DNA from 2 places in the Pseudoalteromonas sp. S1650 genome. Region 1 is predicted to be linked to the other one. Evidence: riboswitches for the same ligand, from Rfam matches in the RefSeq annotation. Region 1 holds a riboswitch; the other holds the start of a gene.
What was found. A riboswitch is a leader RNA that binds a small molecule or an ion and turns the genes downstream of it on or off. The one in region 1 is predicted to bind lysine.
Positions count from the first base shown of each region.

Region 2: another riboswitch for lysine. It lies ahead of lysC (lysine-sensitive aspartokinase 3); the one in region 1 lies ahead of dapA (4-hydroxy-tetrahydrodipicolinate synthase).

Region 1 covers NZ_PNDF01000088.1:8,322-15,752, forward strand. The annotation lists gene CWB80_RS20080 (succinylglutamate desuccinylase/aspartoacylase family protein) at 1-832, opposite strand, end outside; gene CWB80_RS20085 (PLP-dependent decarboxylase) at 838-2,043, opposite strand; gene CWB80_RS20090 (2,3,4,5-tetrahydropyridine-2,6-dicarboxylate N-succinyltransferase) at 2,043-2,783, opposite strand; gene dapA (4-hydroxy-tetrahydrodipicolinate synthase) at 2,798-3,682, opposite strand; lysine riboswitch at 3,820-4,016, opposite strand; gene CWB80_RS20100 (DNA-3-methyladenine glycosylase I) at 4,200-4,895, shown strand; gene CWB80_RS20105 (protein adenylyltransferase SelO) at 4,904-6,316, shown strand; gene CWB80_RS20110 (OmpA family protein) at 6,646-7,431, shown strand, end outside.
Region 2 covers NZ_PNDF01000016.1:79,975-87,405, reverse strand. The annotation lists gene CWB80_RS04585 (SMI1/KNR4 family protein) at 1-544, opposite strand, end outside; gene CWB80_RS04580 (sodium-dependent transporter) at 612-1,937, opposite strand; gene CWB80_RS04575 (4'-phosphopantetheinyl transferase family protein) at 2,085-2,822, shown strand; gene lysC (lysine-sensitive aspartokinase 3) at 2,799-4,178, opposite strand; lysine riboswitch at 4,260-4,432, opposite strand; gene nhaD (sodium:proton antiporter NhaD) at 4,521-5,771, opposite strand; gene CWB80_RS04560 (MksB family condensin complex protein) at 5,920-7,194, shown strand; gene CWB80_RS04555 (condensin complex protein MksE) at 7,197-7,431, shown strand, end outside.

The sequences.
Region 1 (7,431 bases):
CAGCATCAACTAATACCTCTTTTTGATTGAGGTAACTTAAAATGCTATTTGCATCTTCAAGTGCCGCACTTAAATCGATTTTTTCTTGGCTACCAAGTTCAACAGTGAATGCTTCGACTTGAACAGCAAATTCACGGCCTTGTTTGGCAAGCTCTTCAGACAGTGACCACCATGGGCAGAAACTCGCTTCATCCATCGCGCCATCAAAATCACTTGGGATCAGTAACACATGCTCGATGTTGAAGTAGCTTGCGCTGTCTTTGGCGTATTCAGGGCAATATAAGTGCTTACTCGAGATAGGCCCAGTGTGAAGGTCTAAAACAATATCTGCCTGATGGGCAAGCTTTTGCAAGTTAAGGGCAATACGCTTACCCGTTGTTAGGCTGTAATCAGGGCCTGTTAATTGACTATCGATGTCAGCTACGAGTGCCTGTTTAAACGCCGCTTTAAGGGTCGCATCATCACAGTCTTTGTGCTGTTCAGCAATCTGTGACGGTAACGCTTTATTAAAGCGGTACATGCGGTTCCAGTTGGTGCCCGTAATTGGATCGAAGCGACCTAAAGTAAACTCACCTGATTTTTGATTGCAACCAATAGGGTTGGCATAAGGCACTAGGGTAATATCGCCACGCAGCTTGAGTGATTTTAGCTGCTCAAGCAATTGATAAATTACTGCATTACCTTGTACTTCAGCGCCGTGCATATTGGCTTGTATATACACGTTTGGGCCTGTGCCATCCCCTTTTAAGCGATACACTGGGATTGTCAGAGGTAGGCCGTTGGCAATCTCGCCAACCACAATATTCTCTTGGCTGATTAATTCTTTACTCATGGCGATTACCTTAAATAATAACTGGCATCTTCAGCGCTACGAATGCACTCAATATTGCCTTGTTCAAGGATGTATTCAGCCGCTAATTCGTGGCATAAAAAGTACGGCATACTTTCGGTAAAGCCATACGCGCCACATTGGCTGAATACCAACCAGTCTTGCTCATTTAAATCGCTCGCTAATTGGTGTTCACCTAAGCAATCAAGGGCGGTGCAAAGCGGGCCGTATAAAGTCATTGCCGCAGGCTCAGCCGTCGATTCGCGAAGTAAGGCCGCAGGGAAATCTTGGCTTGTCACAGCTGGGCGAAGTAAATGGTTAATACCGCCTGATAAAATCACCTGCTGTTGATTGTAATTTACTTTACGCTCAACAACTGGCGTTGCGTAATGGCCGCATTCGCCCACCGCATAGCGGCCAAGTTCCATCCAAAGCTCTTTGACACCGGCATCTGCTTTAATGCTAGCCAAAGTCTCAATAAGTGCAGACCAATCGAGTCGGTTAGCACTTTGAGTATAAGGAATGCCTAAGCCACCCCCTAAATCGAGAATATTAAGATTAATGTTTAATGAGCGTGCTAGCTGTTGCAGTGGCGCAATCATCGCGCGCCATAGCTCGGCGAGCTTGTCAGTGCTCAGCATATTGCCCCATTGGAAAATATGCAGACCATCAAAGCTAAGAGCAGGGTAATCACTTGCAGTGAGTGCTTGCCACTCATCGCAGCCCAAACCAAAAGGAGTAAGACTATCGCCGCCAAGTGGATTCTTTTCGCTGTCTGGCCAACGAAGTTGAACACGCAATAGAACTTGCAGCTGACAATTTGCTTTTGTTGCTTGTTCGTTTAACCAGCGCACTTGGTTAATGCTCTCGGCGACAAAAGTACGTACGCCGCGAGCAATAAAATGTGAAATTTGTTTAGGGCTCTTTGCAGGCCCAGTGTTGAGCACGCGCTCGCTATCGATGCCTTGGGCAAGTACTTGCTCAAGTTCACCTTTACTTGCAACATCAAAGTTAAATCCTGCGCTGTCTAAACATTGAATAATGCGAGACAACGGGTTGGCCTTAACGGCATACCAAAGTTTCACATCGGTTTGCGCAGTCAGTTGATTTAAATGTGCAGTTAATTTATCTAAATCATAGATAAAAAATGGCGTATCAAGATGCGCTGAAACTTGCTCAACCGCTTGCTTGATATGCGTGCTCAAAAAGCTCATTAACGTAAAACCTCTTCTAACAGTAATGATGCATCGCTTTGTTCATCACGGTATTTCACGATCAATGCACACGACATGCTAAGACCTTGTTCACGAGCCCATGCATTTGAAGCTGGGCGAGAGCCTGGGATCACAATCGCGTTTTCTGGGATGGCTTCACCTTTGTCTAGCTGGCGCTCATTAACGCAATCGTAAACAGGAATGGTTGCCGATAAACGTACACCCGGCGCAAGTACAGCACCTTTTTTCACAACCACACCTTCAACAATAACGCAGCCTGCACCGATGAATGCGTCATCTTCAATAACCACAGGGCTGGCACCAATTGGCTCAAGCACACCACCTAATTGTACTGCTGCACTTAGATGAACATTTTTACCCACTTGTGCGCATGAACCCACTAATGCGTGGCTGTCGACCATCGTGCCTTCGTCGATGAACGCGCCAATATTTACATATGCTGGTGGCATGATAATGGTGCCTTTAGCAACGTGTGCGCCACGACGAACACTGCTACCACCTGGTACCATACGCACGCCAGCATCGGCTGCAAAGCCTTGTGGAGCTAAGTTGTGCTTATCAACAAAACCACCCGGGAACTCAGTGTTTGTGCCATTTTTAAAGGCTTCTAAAATGCCTTGTTTAACTTCAACATTGGCGTGCCAGTTGCCGTTCTCGTCCTGTGTTGCCGCGCGAACTGCGCCTGATTCTAAGTTGTTTAATAATTCTAACCAGCTCATGATAAAACCTGTTTTTAGTTCCAAGATAAAATTGTGTTGTTTGCGTGGGTGATGCTGTCTGTTTGCTCAAGCTCTAAATGCGTAAGCGGCGGACGTAAATGCGGGGTATTTATTTTACCTTGCAGGTGCATCAGTACTTTTACGGGGATTGGATTTGCCACAGCGAATAAACTTTGAATCGCTTGCGACCAATCGGTGAATAGATTTGGGTATTGACCACTTAAACTGCGTTTAACAAACTCATGGGTTTGACTCGGCCAAGCATTCGCGGCAACCGAAACTAAACCTTTTGCTCCTGCTTGAGCAAAATACGGCATAAGAGCATCATCGCCACTAAATATGGCCAGTGTTGGCGATGCCGTTCTAAAGCCTTCAAATTTGCTAATGTCGCCACTGGCTTCTTTTAAAGCCCAAAGATTTTTGTGGTCAGCAAGGTTTTTGATCACCTGCGGTGAAATCTCAACTGCACTGCGTCCAGGTACGTTATACAGCATACATGGGTGATTACTTGCATCAAGAAGGCTTTCAAACCAATGTGTTTGGCCAACTACCCCAGGTTTTGCATACAGAGGTGAGCCCAATAGATAGCCATGAATAGGTAGTTGGTTGCAGTATTCAACCCAAGCAACTTGTTGCTTGAGGTTCATGCCGCCCACAGCAACCATGAGTGGTACACTCGGTGCTAATTGGCAAACATGCTCAACGATGGCTTGTTGCTCTTTGAGTGAAAGCGCCAGTCCTTCACCGGTACTGCCAAGTAATAAAATGCCGTTATTTGCATCTTGCTGCTCAGCGACCAGTTGTTCAAGGGCCGTGTAATCGACCTCGCCAGATTCAGAAAATGGCGTGACAAGCGCTGTCCATAATGGATAGTCGTTTAAATCAAAATTGTTGATCATCTCTCACGAACTTATAAGGTATTCGAAGAGTTTATGCGGGAACATTTGAATGGAGCCGCATGTCGTCGTTCGAACAAGGTATAATTCGAAGAGCGAATGGGCTTAAAATAATAAAGACGCGACGGCCTTATTATACTAAGACCAGAAGCTCTCCACCAAACTAATCAATAGCACTTTGCTATTGTTGGTGACAGTCGCTGGGATTCAGCCCAGTCGCCCGAAATAAGCACCTCACAAACGGTGTTACTTCTCGGCGTTAATTCCCCTCACGTATGATCAACAGAGTCTGTGCTCTTCCCATACGCTACCTGAATAACGCACCTCTTCCAGCCCTTTATGCTCGCTTTAAAGGTTAAAGCCAACATACTTAAATAGGGTATTTGCAGCGATTAAAGCATTTTAGCCGTCTAGGTGTCAAGGCGAGGAATTTGTTTTTTAGTGACCGAATTTGCAACATGGTTACGTATAACCGTGTTTTTACGTACACTTAGCGCTAACCAAATCAATTGGAAAAATGATGGAAAAATTTAACGATATTTATCAACGAGCCGTATCTCGAAAGGGCAGTGAAGAAATGCTGCAAGCACTGTTATCAAACCCGCTCGACGATGCTGATATTGCTAAAATGCATGACGATTTATGGTTAGAAGAGTTCACGCGTAAAGTCTTTCAAAGCGGTTTTTATTGGTCTGTTATCAATAATAAATGGGCTGGTTTTCGTGATGTGTTTTGGGATTTCAGTGTAGAAAAATTGTTGATGATGCCGCCAGATATGCTCGAGCAAAAAGCCAGTGATGAGCGAATTGTTCGTAATTTTAAAAAAGTACAAACGATCCCAGAAAATGCGTACATGATCCACGAAGTTGCTGAGAAGCATGGCAGCTTTAGCCAATTTATTGCAGATTGGCCTACTGACAATATTATTGGTTTGTGGGCTTATCTTAAAAAGCATGGTGCGCGTTTAGGGGGAAATACTGGCCCATACGCTTTACGAGCGCTTGGTAAAGATACTTTTTTACTTTCTCGGGATGTAGAAGCCTATTTGCGTGCCCATGAGTTGATAGATGGCGGCTTACAAACTAAAAAGTCACTGCAAGCAGCGCAAGGTTTTTTCAACGAATTACAACAGCAAAGCGGTTACAGCCTGCAGGCACTAAGCCAACTAGTGGCCTATGGTGTAGGCGATAATCGTGTGGGTGTCGCAACACGTTAAGGACAGTTATGAAACTGCAAACTCGATACACAGATATTAGTGAACTACTTGCTATCAAGGATATGCCGAGCGCCGTTGCCGAGCCGCAATTACTGCTATTTAATGACAAGCTAGCTGATAATTTCGCAATTAAACACGACAGCGAATTTTTAGCTAAATTGCTATCTGGTTCAACGATAGATAACGACGTTGCGCCGGTTGCTCTTGGTTACTCAGGTCATCAATTTGGTCATTTTTCACCGCGTCTTGGTGATGGTAGAGCGCATTTACTTGGTGCTATTGCAGATAAAGATGGCACATTGTGGGACTTGCAGCTAAAAGGCGCTGGAGCAACAGTGTTCTCGCGCGGTGGTGATGGTCGCTGTGCCATTGGTCCAGCTGTTCGAGAGTACATTATGAGTGAGGCACTTCATGCGCTTGGCATCGCAACTACGCGCTGTTTAGCTGTGGTTACAACTGGCGAAACGGTATATCGTCAGCCACCACGCCCGGGGGCAGTTGTTACTCGCCTAGCTAAAAGTCACATCCGTGTTGGTTCATTTCAATACTTAGCTACACAAGGTGATATAGAAGGGCTAGAGAAGCTCGTTGATTACGCAATTAGCTGCCACTACCCAGGCATTAGCAGTACGGGTGAGCAGCGTTATATTGAGTTTTTAACTGCTGTACTCGATAAGCAAATAGAGCTGGTTATCAGTTGGATGCGAATTGGCTTTATACACGGTGTGATGAACACAGATAATACCTTGATTAGTGGTGAAACCATTGACTATGGCCCTTGTGCGATGATGAATCAGTTTGACCTAGACACGGTATTTAGTTCGATTGACCATCAAGGGCGTTATGCATTTGGAAATCAACCGAATATTGCTAATTGGAATATTGCACGCTTGGCTGAAAGCTTAATTCCGTTACTTGCTGATCAAGAGAGTGCCGTCGAACAACTCTCACCGGTTGTAAATGGCTTTGTAGCTAAATTTAATGATGCATTTAATACTATGTGGCAGCAGAAATTAGGATTAGCTGGTCAGCACGAAGGCGATCATGCTTTAGTTTCAGAGTTGCTAGGTTTAATGAAGCAACATCAGCTCGATTATACTAATACTTTCAATGCTCTGACTGAATCTTTACTTGCGGATTTCGCAATTCCAACTAGTTTAAAAGAGTGGCATAAAAAGTGGAACGTGAGGATTTCGTCTAAAAGTTATGAAACTATGCGCGCTGTTAATCCTGCAGTCATTCCACGTAATCATACTATTGAAATGATCCTAGCGGAATACGAAGCATCGGGAGAAAGTTCATTAAAAGACGCCTTTTTAGAAGCATTTAACGATCCATATGTTTACGATGAGCGTCACTTTGAATGGCTTCAGGCCCCAAAAGATTATGATAAAAATTATCAAACTTTTTGTGGGACCTAGTCATTTAAATTAACTAGGAAAATTCCTATTTATTGAATTTAACTGTATGCTGATTGAGCGCTCTAATAGGCGGTGGTATTATAGATTTTAGGCTAATCTATTGCTTTAAAAGATGATCTCATACGGTATTCGAAGCTGGTTTGGTCATACATTTAATCGCTTATCTACGAAATTAGGCTAGGCTATTATTAGTACCTTAATAGTTATGGATTAATTAATAAGTTGAATGTCAATGCAAAGTAACTAATCGTTTTTTGTATTGTTAAAGTTTTGATTACTCAAAAAATACGAGCTCTTACGAGCTTTATTATGAAAATGGGAAGGAAACAATGAAACTGAAATCACTGACTATAGCTTTGGCACTTGCTGCAACTAGTGCTTCAACATTTGCTGCTGAGAAACAAGGTTTTTATATCGGCGCATTTGGCGATTACTATGATAATTCATGGGAAAATGTTCGCGATTACGCACCAGGCGGCCTTGATGTTGATGATTCAACAGGCTGGGGTTTAGAGCTGGGTTATCGCTTTAGCGATTACTGGAGTGCTCGCTTAGAATATGCTGATATGGATTTTGACTGGACCGCTGAACTAAACGATGGCACATCGATGAGCGGTTCTGAAAGTGGTAAGCGCTACGGTATTGATGGTTTATATCACTTCGGTGGTGGCCCATTTTACGGTATTTTTGGTTTGAAAAACCTTGATGCTGTTGATGAGGATTTAATGTTTGCAAACGTTGGTGCTGGCTACCAACACTACTTCACAGATAACTTTGCTTTCAATGCCGAAACTTCTTTGTACCAAGGCCTTGATCGTGGTTATACCGATGTGGGTGCTAAGTTAGGTTTAAGCTATATCTTTGGTGATCAAAGCAGCTCTGCGGCTCCTGTTGAGCCAGCTCCTGTAGTAAGTGGACCTACAGATAGCGATAACGATGGCGTAATGGACGCTGATGACCAATGCGCAAATACACCAATGACTGATGCGGTAGATAGCAAGGGCTGTACTCTTTATGAAGAAAAAGAGGCAACAATCACTTTACTAGTTACTTTCCCGCATGATGTTGCAGAAGTACCAAATAAATACTTCAGCGATATTGCTGATGTTGCAGCA
Region 2 (7,431 bases), on a different contig from region 1:
AACTGCCATCTTCCTCTTCAACAAGCGAAGGGCTATTTAGTAATTCAGTGAGGAGCACTAAGAAATCATCAAGTGACTTTGCAAAAACACACTTATCATCTTCGTCTCGGCCAAAATTGATAATTTGACCTTTCGTTCCTGTCGGGCCTGGATCAAAGTCCACCCCTATAAAATTACCTCCTCCATCTCCAAGTAGAGGTAACCATTTAGTATTCGCATATTCAATTTTTATAGCGCTAGGTGTTAGGGATGAACAACTCTCATTTAACCCTTCTAATCCTTGGTCAATAATCTCTCGCCAAACATTTAACTCATGAATAATTTTTTCTGTACTTAATAATGAAAGGCCAAAAACGAAACCAGCCTTAGTGCGGAATTGACCATTACAATTTGCATATATTGATACAAAAGATTGAGGTAAAGTATTTCCAACCAAATCTGCAATTTTATTTAATGACTCAACATTCGACTCATTATTAATAACATCTATCAGAGCTGGAAACTTTGATTCTATTTTTTCTCTTAAAACAACCCATTCGTTCATAATATATCCTTATTTTAAATGACTTTACTTAAGATGGTCTGATTGAGTAAATGTGAGTATTAGTTTTTTATTTCAACAACGCCACGTTCACAAATACCGCCGTCATTAATAACGGACAGACAAAGCGAATGTACTGGGCAAACCAATAATGAGGGCCGCTCGATACTTGATGCAATTTATTACCACGCTGCCATAACCAACCAACAGTAATGAAATAGAACAGTCCCATTAAAGGTAATTGGTACTGTGTAAGTACCATAATGACTAAACCAAATAACCAGTCAAAGTTTAAGATAATCAGTGATGAGGCAATAAACACGATCAGCGTTACAAATAAGGTCGCTTTTTTGCGCTCAATACTGTGATTCTCAACTAAAAATGCCACTGGAATTTCGGTCGATGAAATAGTTGACGTCACTGAGGCAATCGACATTAATACAAAAAATAATAAGCCAACGAGTAAGCCCACTTGGCCCATCGTGCTAAACAGTTCAGGTAAAATCGCAAAAATTAACTGCCCTTCACCCACCAATTTACCGCCGCTAAATACCTCTACACCGTTATGTTGAGCAACAAAAATAGCCGGAATAATCAATAAACCCGCTAAAAAGGCTACACCAGTATCAAGCAATGCCACAGTGCCAGTTAATTTAGGTAGGTTGGCATCTGGTTTTAAATAAGAGCCGTAAACCATCATACAACCAACACCTAACGACAATGAAAAGAACGCTTGTCCCATTGCCGCAATAATTAAGTTTGCATCAAGAATTTGAGTAAAATCTGGCACTAAATAGGCTGCAAAACCATCCATCGCACCATCTAGGGTCGCGATATAAGCAATTAATGCCACTAATAACACTAGCAATAATGGCATTAAGCGACGTGACCAAGTCTCGATACCTGATTTAACGCCTTTTAAAATAATACTCGCTGTAAGAATAAGCATCAGTGGCGTAAACACAAAATTACGTGCCATAGAGTCACTGTGTAAAAAGTTACTTAACTCAGTAAAACCAAAGAAGCTTGCGACTGGCTCAAGCGCATAAGCGAGCATCCACCCTGCAACTATCGAATAAAAGCTAAGCATCACAACCGCACCAAAGAGGCCAATATAGCCTGCTGCAGCGCCCACTTTAGGCGCTGTGTCTTGCCATGCATTAGATAATGCTTTTACTGGATTCGCTTGCGCTTGGTGGCCTAAATACAGCTCAGTATAAAGAGCTGGAAGCGCTAATAAGAAGATAACAATGAAGTAAACTAGTAAAAATGCACCGCCGCCATGGTTTGCCGCTTGTGTTGGAAAGCCCCAAATATTACCTAAACCTACCGCCGCACCAGAAGCTGCTAAAACGAAACCTAATCGGCTTTGAAAGCCGTCACGAACTTGTGCCATACATCTACAAATCTGTTATTATTTTTCCTCATTAAACCATAATTACAGTCAACTGCGTAAACTATTTGCGTTTGTTCATGCCTATAAAAGTGCATTTGCTGTAAAAATAAACAAAACTAAATTCAAGCCCCGTGTAAGCGTTAAACCATGAGCAGTCACTACTTTTCGAACACTCTTATCATCGAGCAACAACGCCAAACAACGGCCAAGAAAATCATGCTTATGGATGCAACATGTATTGATGTTGCAAGTTTACCCCTTGATAAATTACTCAGTGAGTTTGAATTAAGCGTACTTGAAAAACGCAAAGTGCCTAGTGCCAAGCAAGAGTACTTAGCAACTCGCCTAACGTTAAAGTATTTGTATCAACATGCTTACCCTCATGACGATTTAGCGCTCAGTGAAATATCAAGCCAGTTTGATGACAAAGACAGCAAGCTCAAATTACATACAAAACGAAGAGAACCTGTGTGGGCTTGTTTATCACATTCAAATGGCTTGATTGGCGCAGCCCTTAACCCCGAACAGCAGCTATTTGGTTTTGATATTGAACAAAGCAGTAAACCTCGCCCTTTTATCAAACTCGCAAAGCATTTTTATCATCAAGATGAAGTTGACTTAATTAGCCGTTTTGACGCTCCCGATGAACAGGCACAGTGCTTTTTTAGAATTTGGACATTAAAAGAAGCGCTTGCAAAAGCAAGTGCTCAGCCGATTGCAAAACTACTTGCTCCTAATGTATTCGAAGAATTGAGCAAACATAATTTCAGCGCGAGCAGTAACTCTATTGAAGGGTTTGATATAAGTGTTGTGGCACAAAAAAGCACTGACTGGCAGTGCTCTTTTATTAATTTTAACGACTTACGCCGCGACTTGGCTTTCTAATAGTCGGCTGTGAATAGCCTGCACGACTTCATCTGACTCACTTTGCTCAACTAAGAAGCACAGATTATGTTTACTTGCACCGTGGCAAATTAAACGAATATTAAAATCACTCAATACCTGCATTAAGTTCATTTCTTGCTGACGTAATTGAATTTCAGAACCAATTAAAGCCACCAGCGTTAAGTTATTCTCAACCGACACATGACAAAACTCAGAAAGCTTATCTAAACAAGCTTGATCAAGCTCAGGGCGTGATGCATTTGGTGCGTTATCTAAAGTGATTGCAACACTGATCTCTGAGGTAGTAACCAAATCAACCGAAATATTAAACTCACTTAAAATGGTGAATACACGAGCTAAGAAACCACTCGCAAGGAGCATTTCTGGGCTTTTAACCGTTAACAGAATTTGATTTTTACGCTGTGTTACGGCACGAATACCTGGTTGCTGAGATTTTTCTTTTTCAATCCATGTACCACCTAACTGTGGTTCACGGCTTGAACCAACAAACACACTAATATGGCTACGGCTTGCAGGTAAAATGGTTGCAGGGTGCAGTACTTTCGCACCAAACGTTGCCATTTCTGCCGCTTCATCAAAGCTTAAGCGTGCAATTGGGCTTGCTTTAGCGCATAAACGCGGATCAGTACTGAAAATACCCACAACATCGGTCCAAATATGCACGCTTTTTGCGTTAATTGCTTCAGCGAGTAATGCAGCACTGTAATCTGAACCACCACGGCCTAAAGTGGTCGTTTGATTATGTTCATTGCTACCAATAAAACCTTGAGTTACCACAACATGGTCATCAAGTAGCGGCACTAAATGCTCTTTAGCAGCCGCAGCGGTTGCTGCAACATTTGGGGTAGCTTTAGCAAATTGGCTATCTGTTTTTAGCACTTTACGTACATCAAAACGCACCGCATCAAGACCTTGACCGCGTAATACTTGAGTAAATAAATACGATGACAAACGCTCGCCAAAGCTCAATAGTTCATCTTGATCTGCTACTGACTTAGCCCCGTCTGATGCTAGCTTTTGAAAAGCCTTAAGCGTTTCATTAAAGCCATGTGCTAAATCAGCGTCCAGTGACAGCTCTGCCAAGATTGCTTCTTGAATGGCGACAACGCCAGTAATGTGCTCATCACGTTCAGCCGCACTCAAATCAGCTTTACACAATGCAACTAAATGGTTTGTCACGCCCGCACTGGCACTCACAGCAACTATACGTACTTGATTATCAGCACAAATGATTTCAGCGCAGCGGCTCATAGCATCAAAGTTAGCTACACTGGTGCCACCAAATTTTGCAACAACGTAATCTGATTTTCTGTTGGCGGCTAATTGGGTATTCATGTCGTCTCCTTTTGTGGAAAACTATCCACAGTAATTCAAGAAGAACTCGGCAAGGGGGTGCTTTGAAAATAAAGAGTAGTCCATGCCAGAAGCTCTCCACCTAGTTTGGTGACAGTTTTGAGGATTCAGCCCCATAAACCGAAAAATAACCGTGACGTCCGGTTAATTTTCTCGGCGAGTACTTCCCTCATTAATGGTCATCGGCGTTCGTCACCTCACATTAATTACCTAAGTATCGCACCTCTTCTGAATGTTAAGTTAACACCTGGTTAAAATAACAAAGCCTGCTGTTAAAAGCAGGCTTTGAAAGTTAACGTTTAGACGTCTAGCTGTCAAGTTGTTTTATGAAATTAAACTGCCCGCTAAGTGCGAACCGTAATAACCAACGGTATAAGCAATTAATAAATAAACCGACATTTTAAGATAGCTCATAAAGGTTAGTGCTTTTACCTTACTCATGGCAATAATACCTGCCGCAGAGCCGATTATAAGCATTGAGCCACCTACCCCAGTTGCGTAAGTAAACGACAACCATTGCTGAGGGCTCATCACAATATCAGCTTTTAAAAGTGCTGCAGTTAGAGGTACGTTATCTACCGCCGCTGATAATAGCCCCATTAAATAGTTGGCGTATTCTGGTGCCATCAATTCATAAAGATGAGTAAATTTAGCAAGCATACCGACTTCTTTTAATGCACCAACGAGTAATAATACCCCGACGAAGAACAATAAGGTGTCGTATTCAATTTCACGAATATAATCGATGATTTTTTTGTTTACGTCTTTTTTGCGCATTAAAAATTGCGCAACCAAAAACATAAGTGATAAACCAAATAAAAAGGTTAACAGCGGCGGCACACTATAAAGCACACTCAAAGTTAACGTGGCAATAATCGTCGAGAAGAAGATAACCGCAATGGTAATATCTGTTTTTTCGATACGACGGGCAGCTTGTTTTTCAAACACAACATTACCCGACATACCCACCGACAACATTGCCGCGAGCAGTGCAACACTTGTCAGTGCAGGGGCAATTAATAATAGTAGATTAGCAATGGTGACTTTTTCGTCTAAGAAAATCATCAAGGTTGTCACATCACCGGTGATCAACGACACCCCACCCGAGTTAACACTAAATACAATTAAGGTCGCATATTTTATTAATTTTTTAGGATCTAACTTAAGTGACATCACCACCGCAAGCGAGATTAAAGTTGCCGTTATGTTGTCTGAAATAGATGAAAATAAAAACGCAAAACCACCAATCAGAAACATCAGCTTTCGTTCACTGATTTGATTTGGCATAATTTTATGAACAATATTCTGGATAAAACCTTTAGAGTTTAAATACGCTACAAAGGTCATCGCAGCCATTAAAAACAGCCACAAAGTCGCGATTTCTAATATGTTGTGATCCAGTTGATGTTGTATGGTTTCTGGGCTTTGCCCATGAATTGGAGAGATAAATAAGATAATCCAGCATAAAGTGCCAAAAAAAAGCGTCGTTTTGGCCTTGTTTACATGGATAATATCCTCTATAACGATAAGCAAAAATGCCACCGCTATCAGGGTTAGGATAAGTGGGGTTACCATGGTGTTTGAACAACCTTTATAATAATGTAAAAATTGTAAGTCGAGTGTTTCGGCGCGGATTCTAGCAGCATAGAAAGCATAAAACTATTCTCAATTACATAATTTACTACTAATCGCCAACACCAAAGTCTGAATTTACTGGAGCCTTATGATCCCAGCTAAAAAGTTATTAAATACCCTTACTGAACATTGGGGGGTGTTAGAACTGCTATTTAAACGTTTTAAGATGGCTGATTTCAGCTTGAAAGACGTACAAAATGCGATAAAACAAAAGCAGCCCTCATGGTCAAACGAACGCATTTATAAAGAAACAAATCGTTTATTGAATCAAGATATTATCATTCCACTGGCAAAATCATCACAGTTAGAAATAAACCGCGCGATCGCCGATTTTGCGACTTTCTTGCTACAAGAAGAGCACTTAGGTCTTGCTCAAGAGATTAGCGTGCTCGTTGATGACTTAGCTCGCCTTGGCAATCGCCTTGCTAAAGCGGGTGAAATTGAAGATTACGACGAGCTTCGCCGCTTTAGCCGCATTATGGATGATCGGGTACGCAAAATAATGAAATTGTTTGCCCACAATGAAAACGCAATTTTAAATATTGTTGAGCAAGCAAAAGCAGACAACGCGGTGCAATCACTGCAAAAACGCTATCAGGCTGTAATTGAAGCGTTCGATGAATACATCGAGCCTATGCTGGAAATGGTTGATATTCGAGGTGACTTCCACGCTTGCTTTAATACCATCGAAGCGCAAATTAGCTCGCAAATAGAGCAAATTGACCGCCTTGGTAAATCATATCAAGACAAGCGCATGCTTGAACAATTACGTACTCGTATTCTAGAAATGCATTTAGTTGGCCGTGAAAGTTTACGTAAAAGCGCCGATATGCTGATGCCGTTACGTGAAGAGTTACGCCGCAACAACTTAATTACTCGCCAAGCGGCTAAAGTGCTTGGTTTAGTGCGTAAAAATGGCGTCGATAACATGTTAAGTGCAGTACAGCCTAACTTTGTTTCAGACGCACAACGTTTTTCACTAGGTCAGCAACGTCATATTGTGGCCTACATGGCAGGCTTAGTTGACTTTGAGCACGATGAATATCAGCTTCCTGAACATGATGATGTGCCCGCCTATCAAAGCCCACATATTCCTGATTACAACGACGTTAAAACACAATTTAGAAAACGCTTTAAAAAAGCCAGCAAAAAAGCTCAGCCGCTGCTTAATTTCTTAGATGAAAGCTATCCAGATCTAGAGGCTGACGAAATGCTGTTCTTATATCAAAAATTAATTAGCGATGGCGACCTTGAAATTAGCCAAAGCCAAGAGAAAGTAAAAATAAAAATTGCCCAGCAACACTTCTCTCTTTACCCATTTAACTCATCGATTGCTGACGATAAAAAAGCAACAGAGCAATAACCATGACAGATATTAATTTAGATGATTTAACGCATCTGCAAGCTATTAATAAAAAGCTCACATCAGGCTACCACATTAGCGAACAAGACACGCTGATGTGGCAAGAGCTTGACCAACACATTGATGCTTATCGCGCGTTATTTAACGCCCTAGGCCATGACCTACAACATGATAGCCGTGGCTATTACTATTTTGGCAGTGATGAAAGCACCCCAAATATGGGTAAAATTTCGCGTG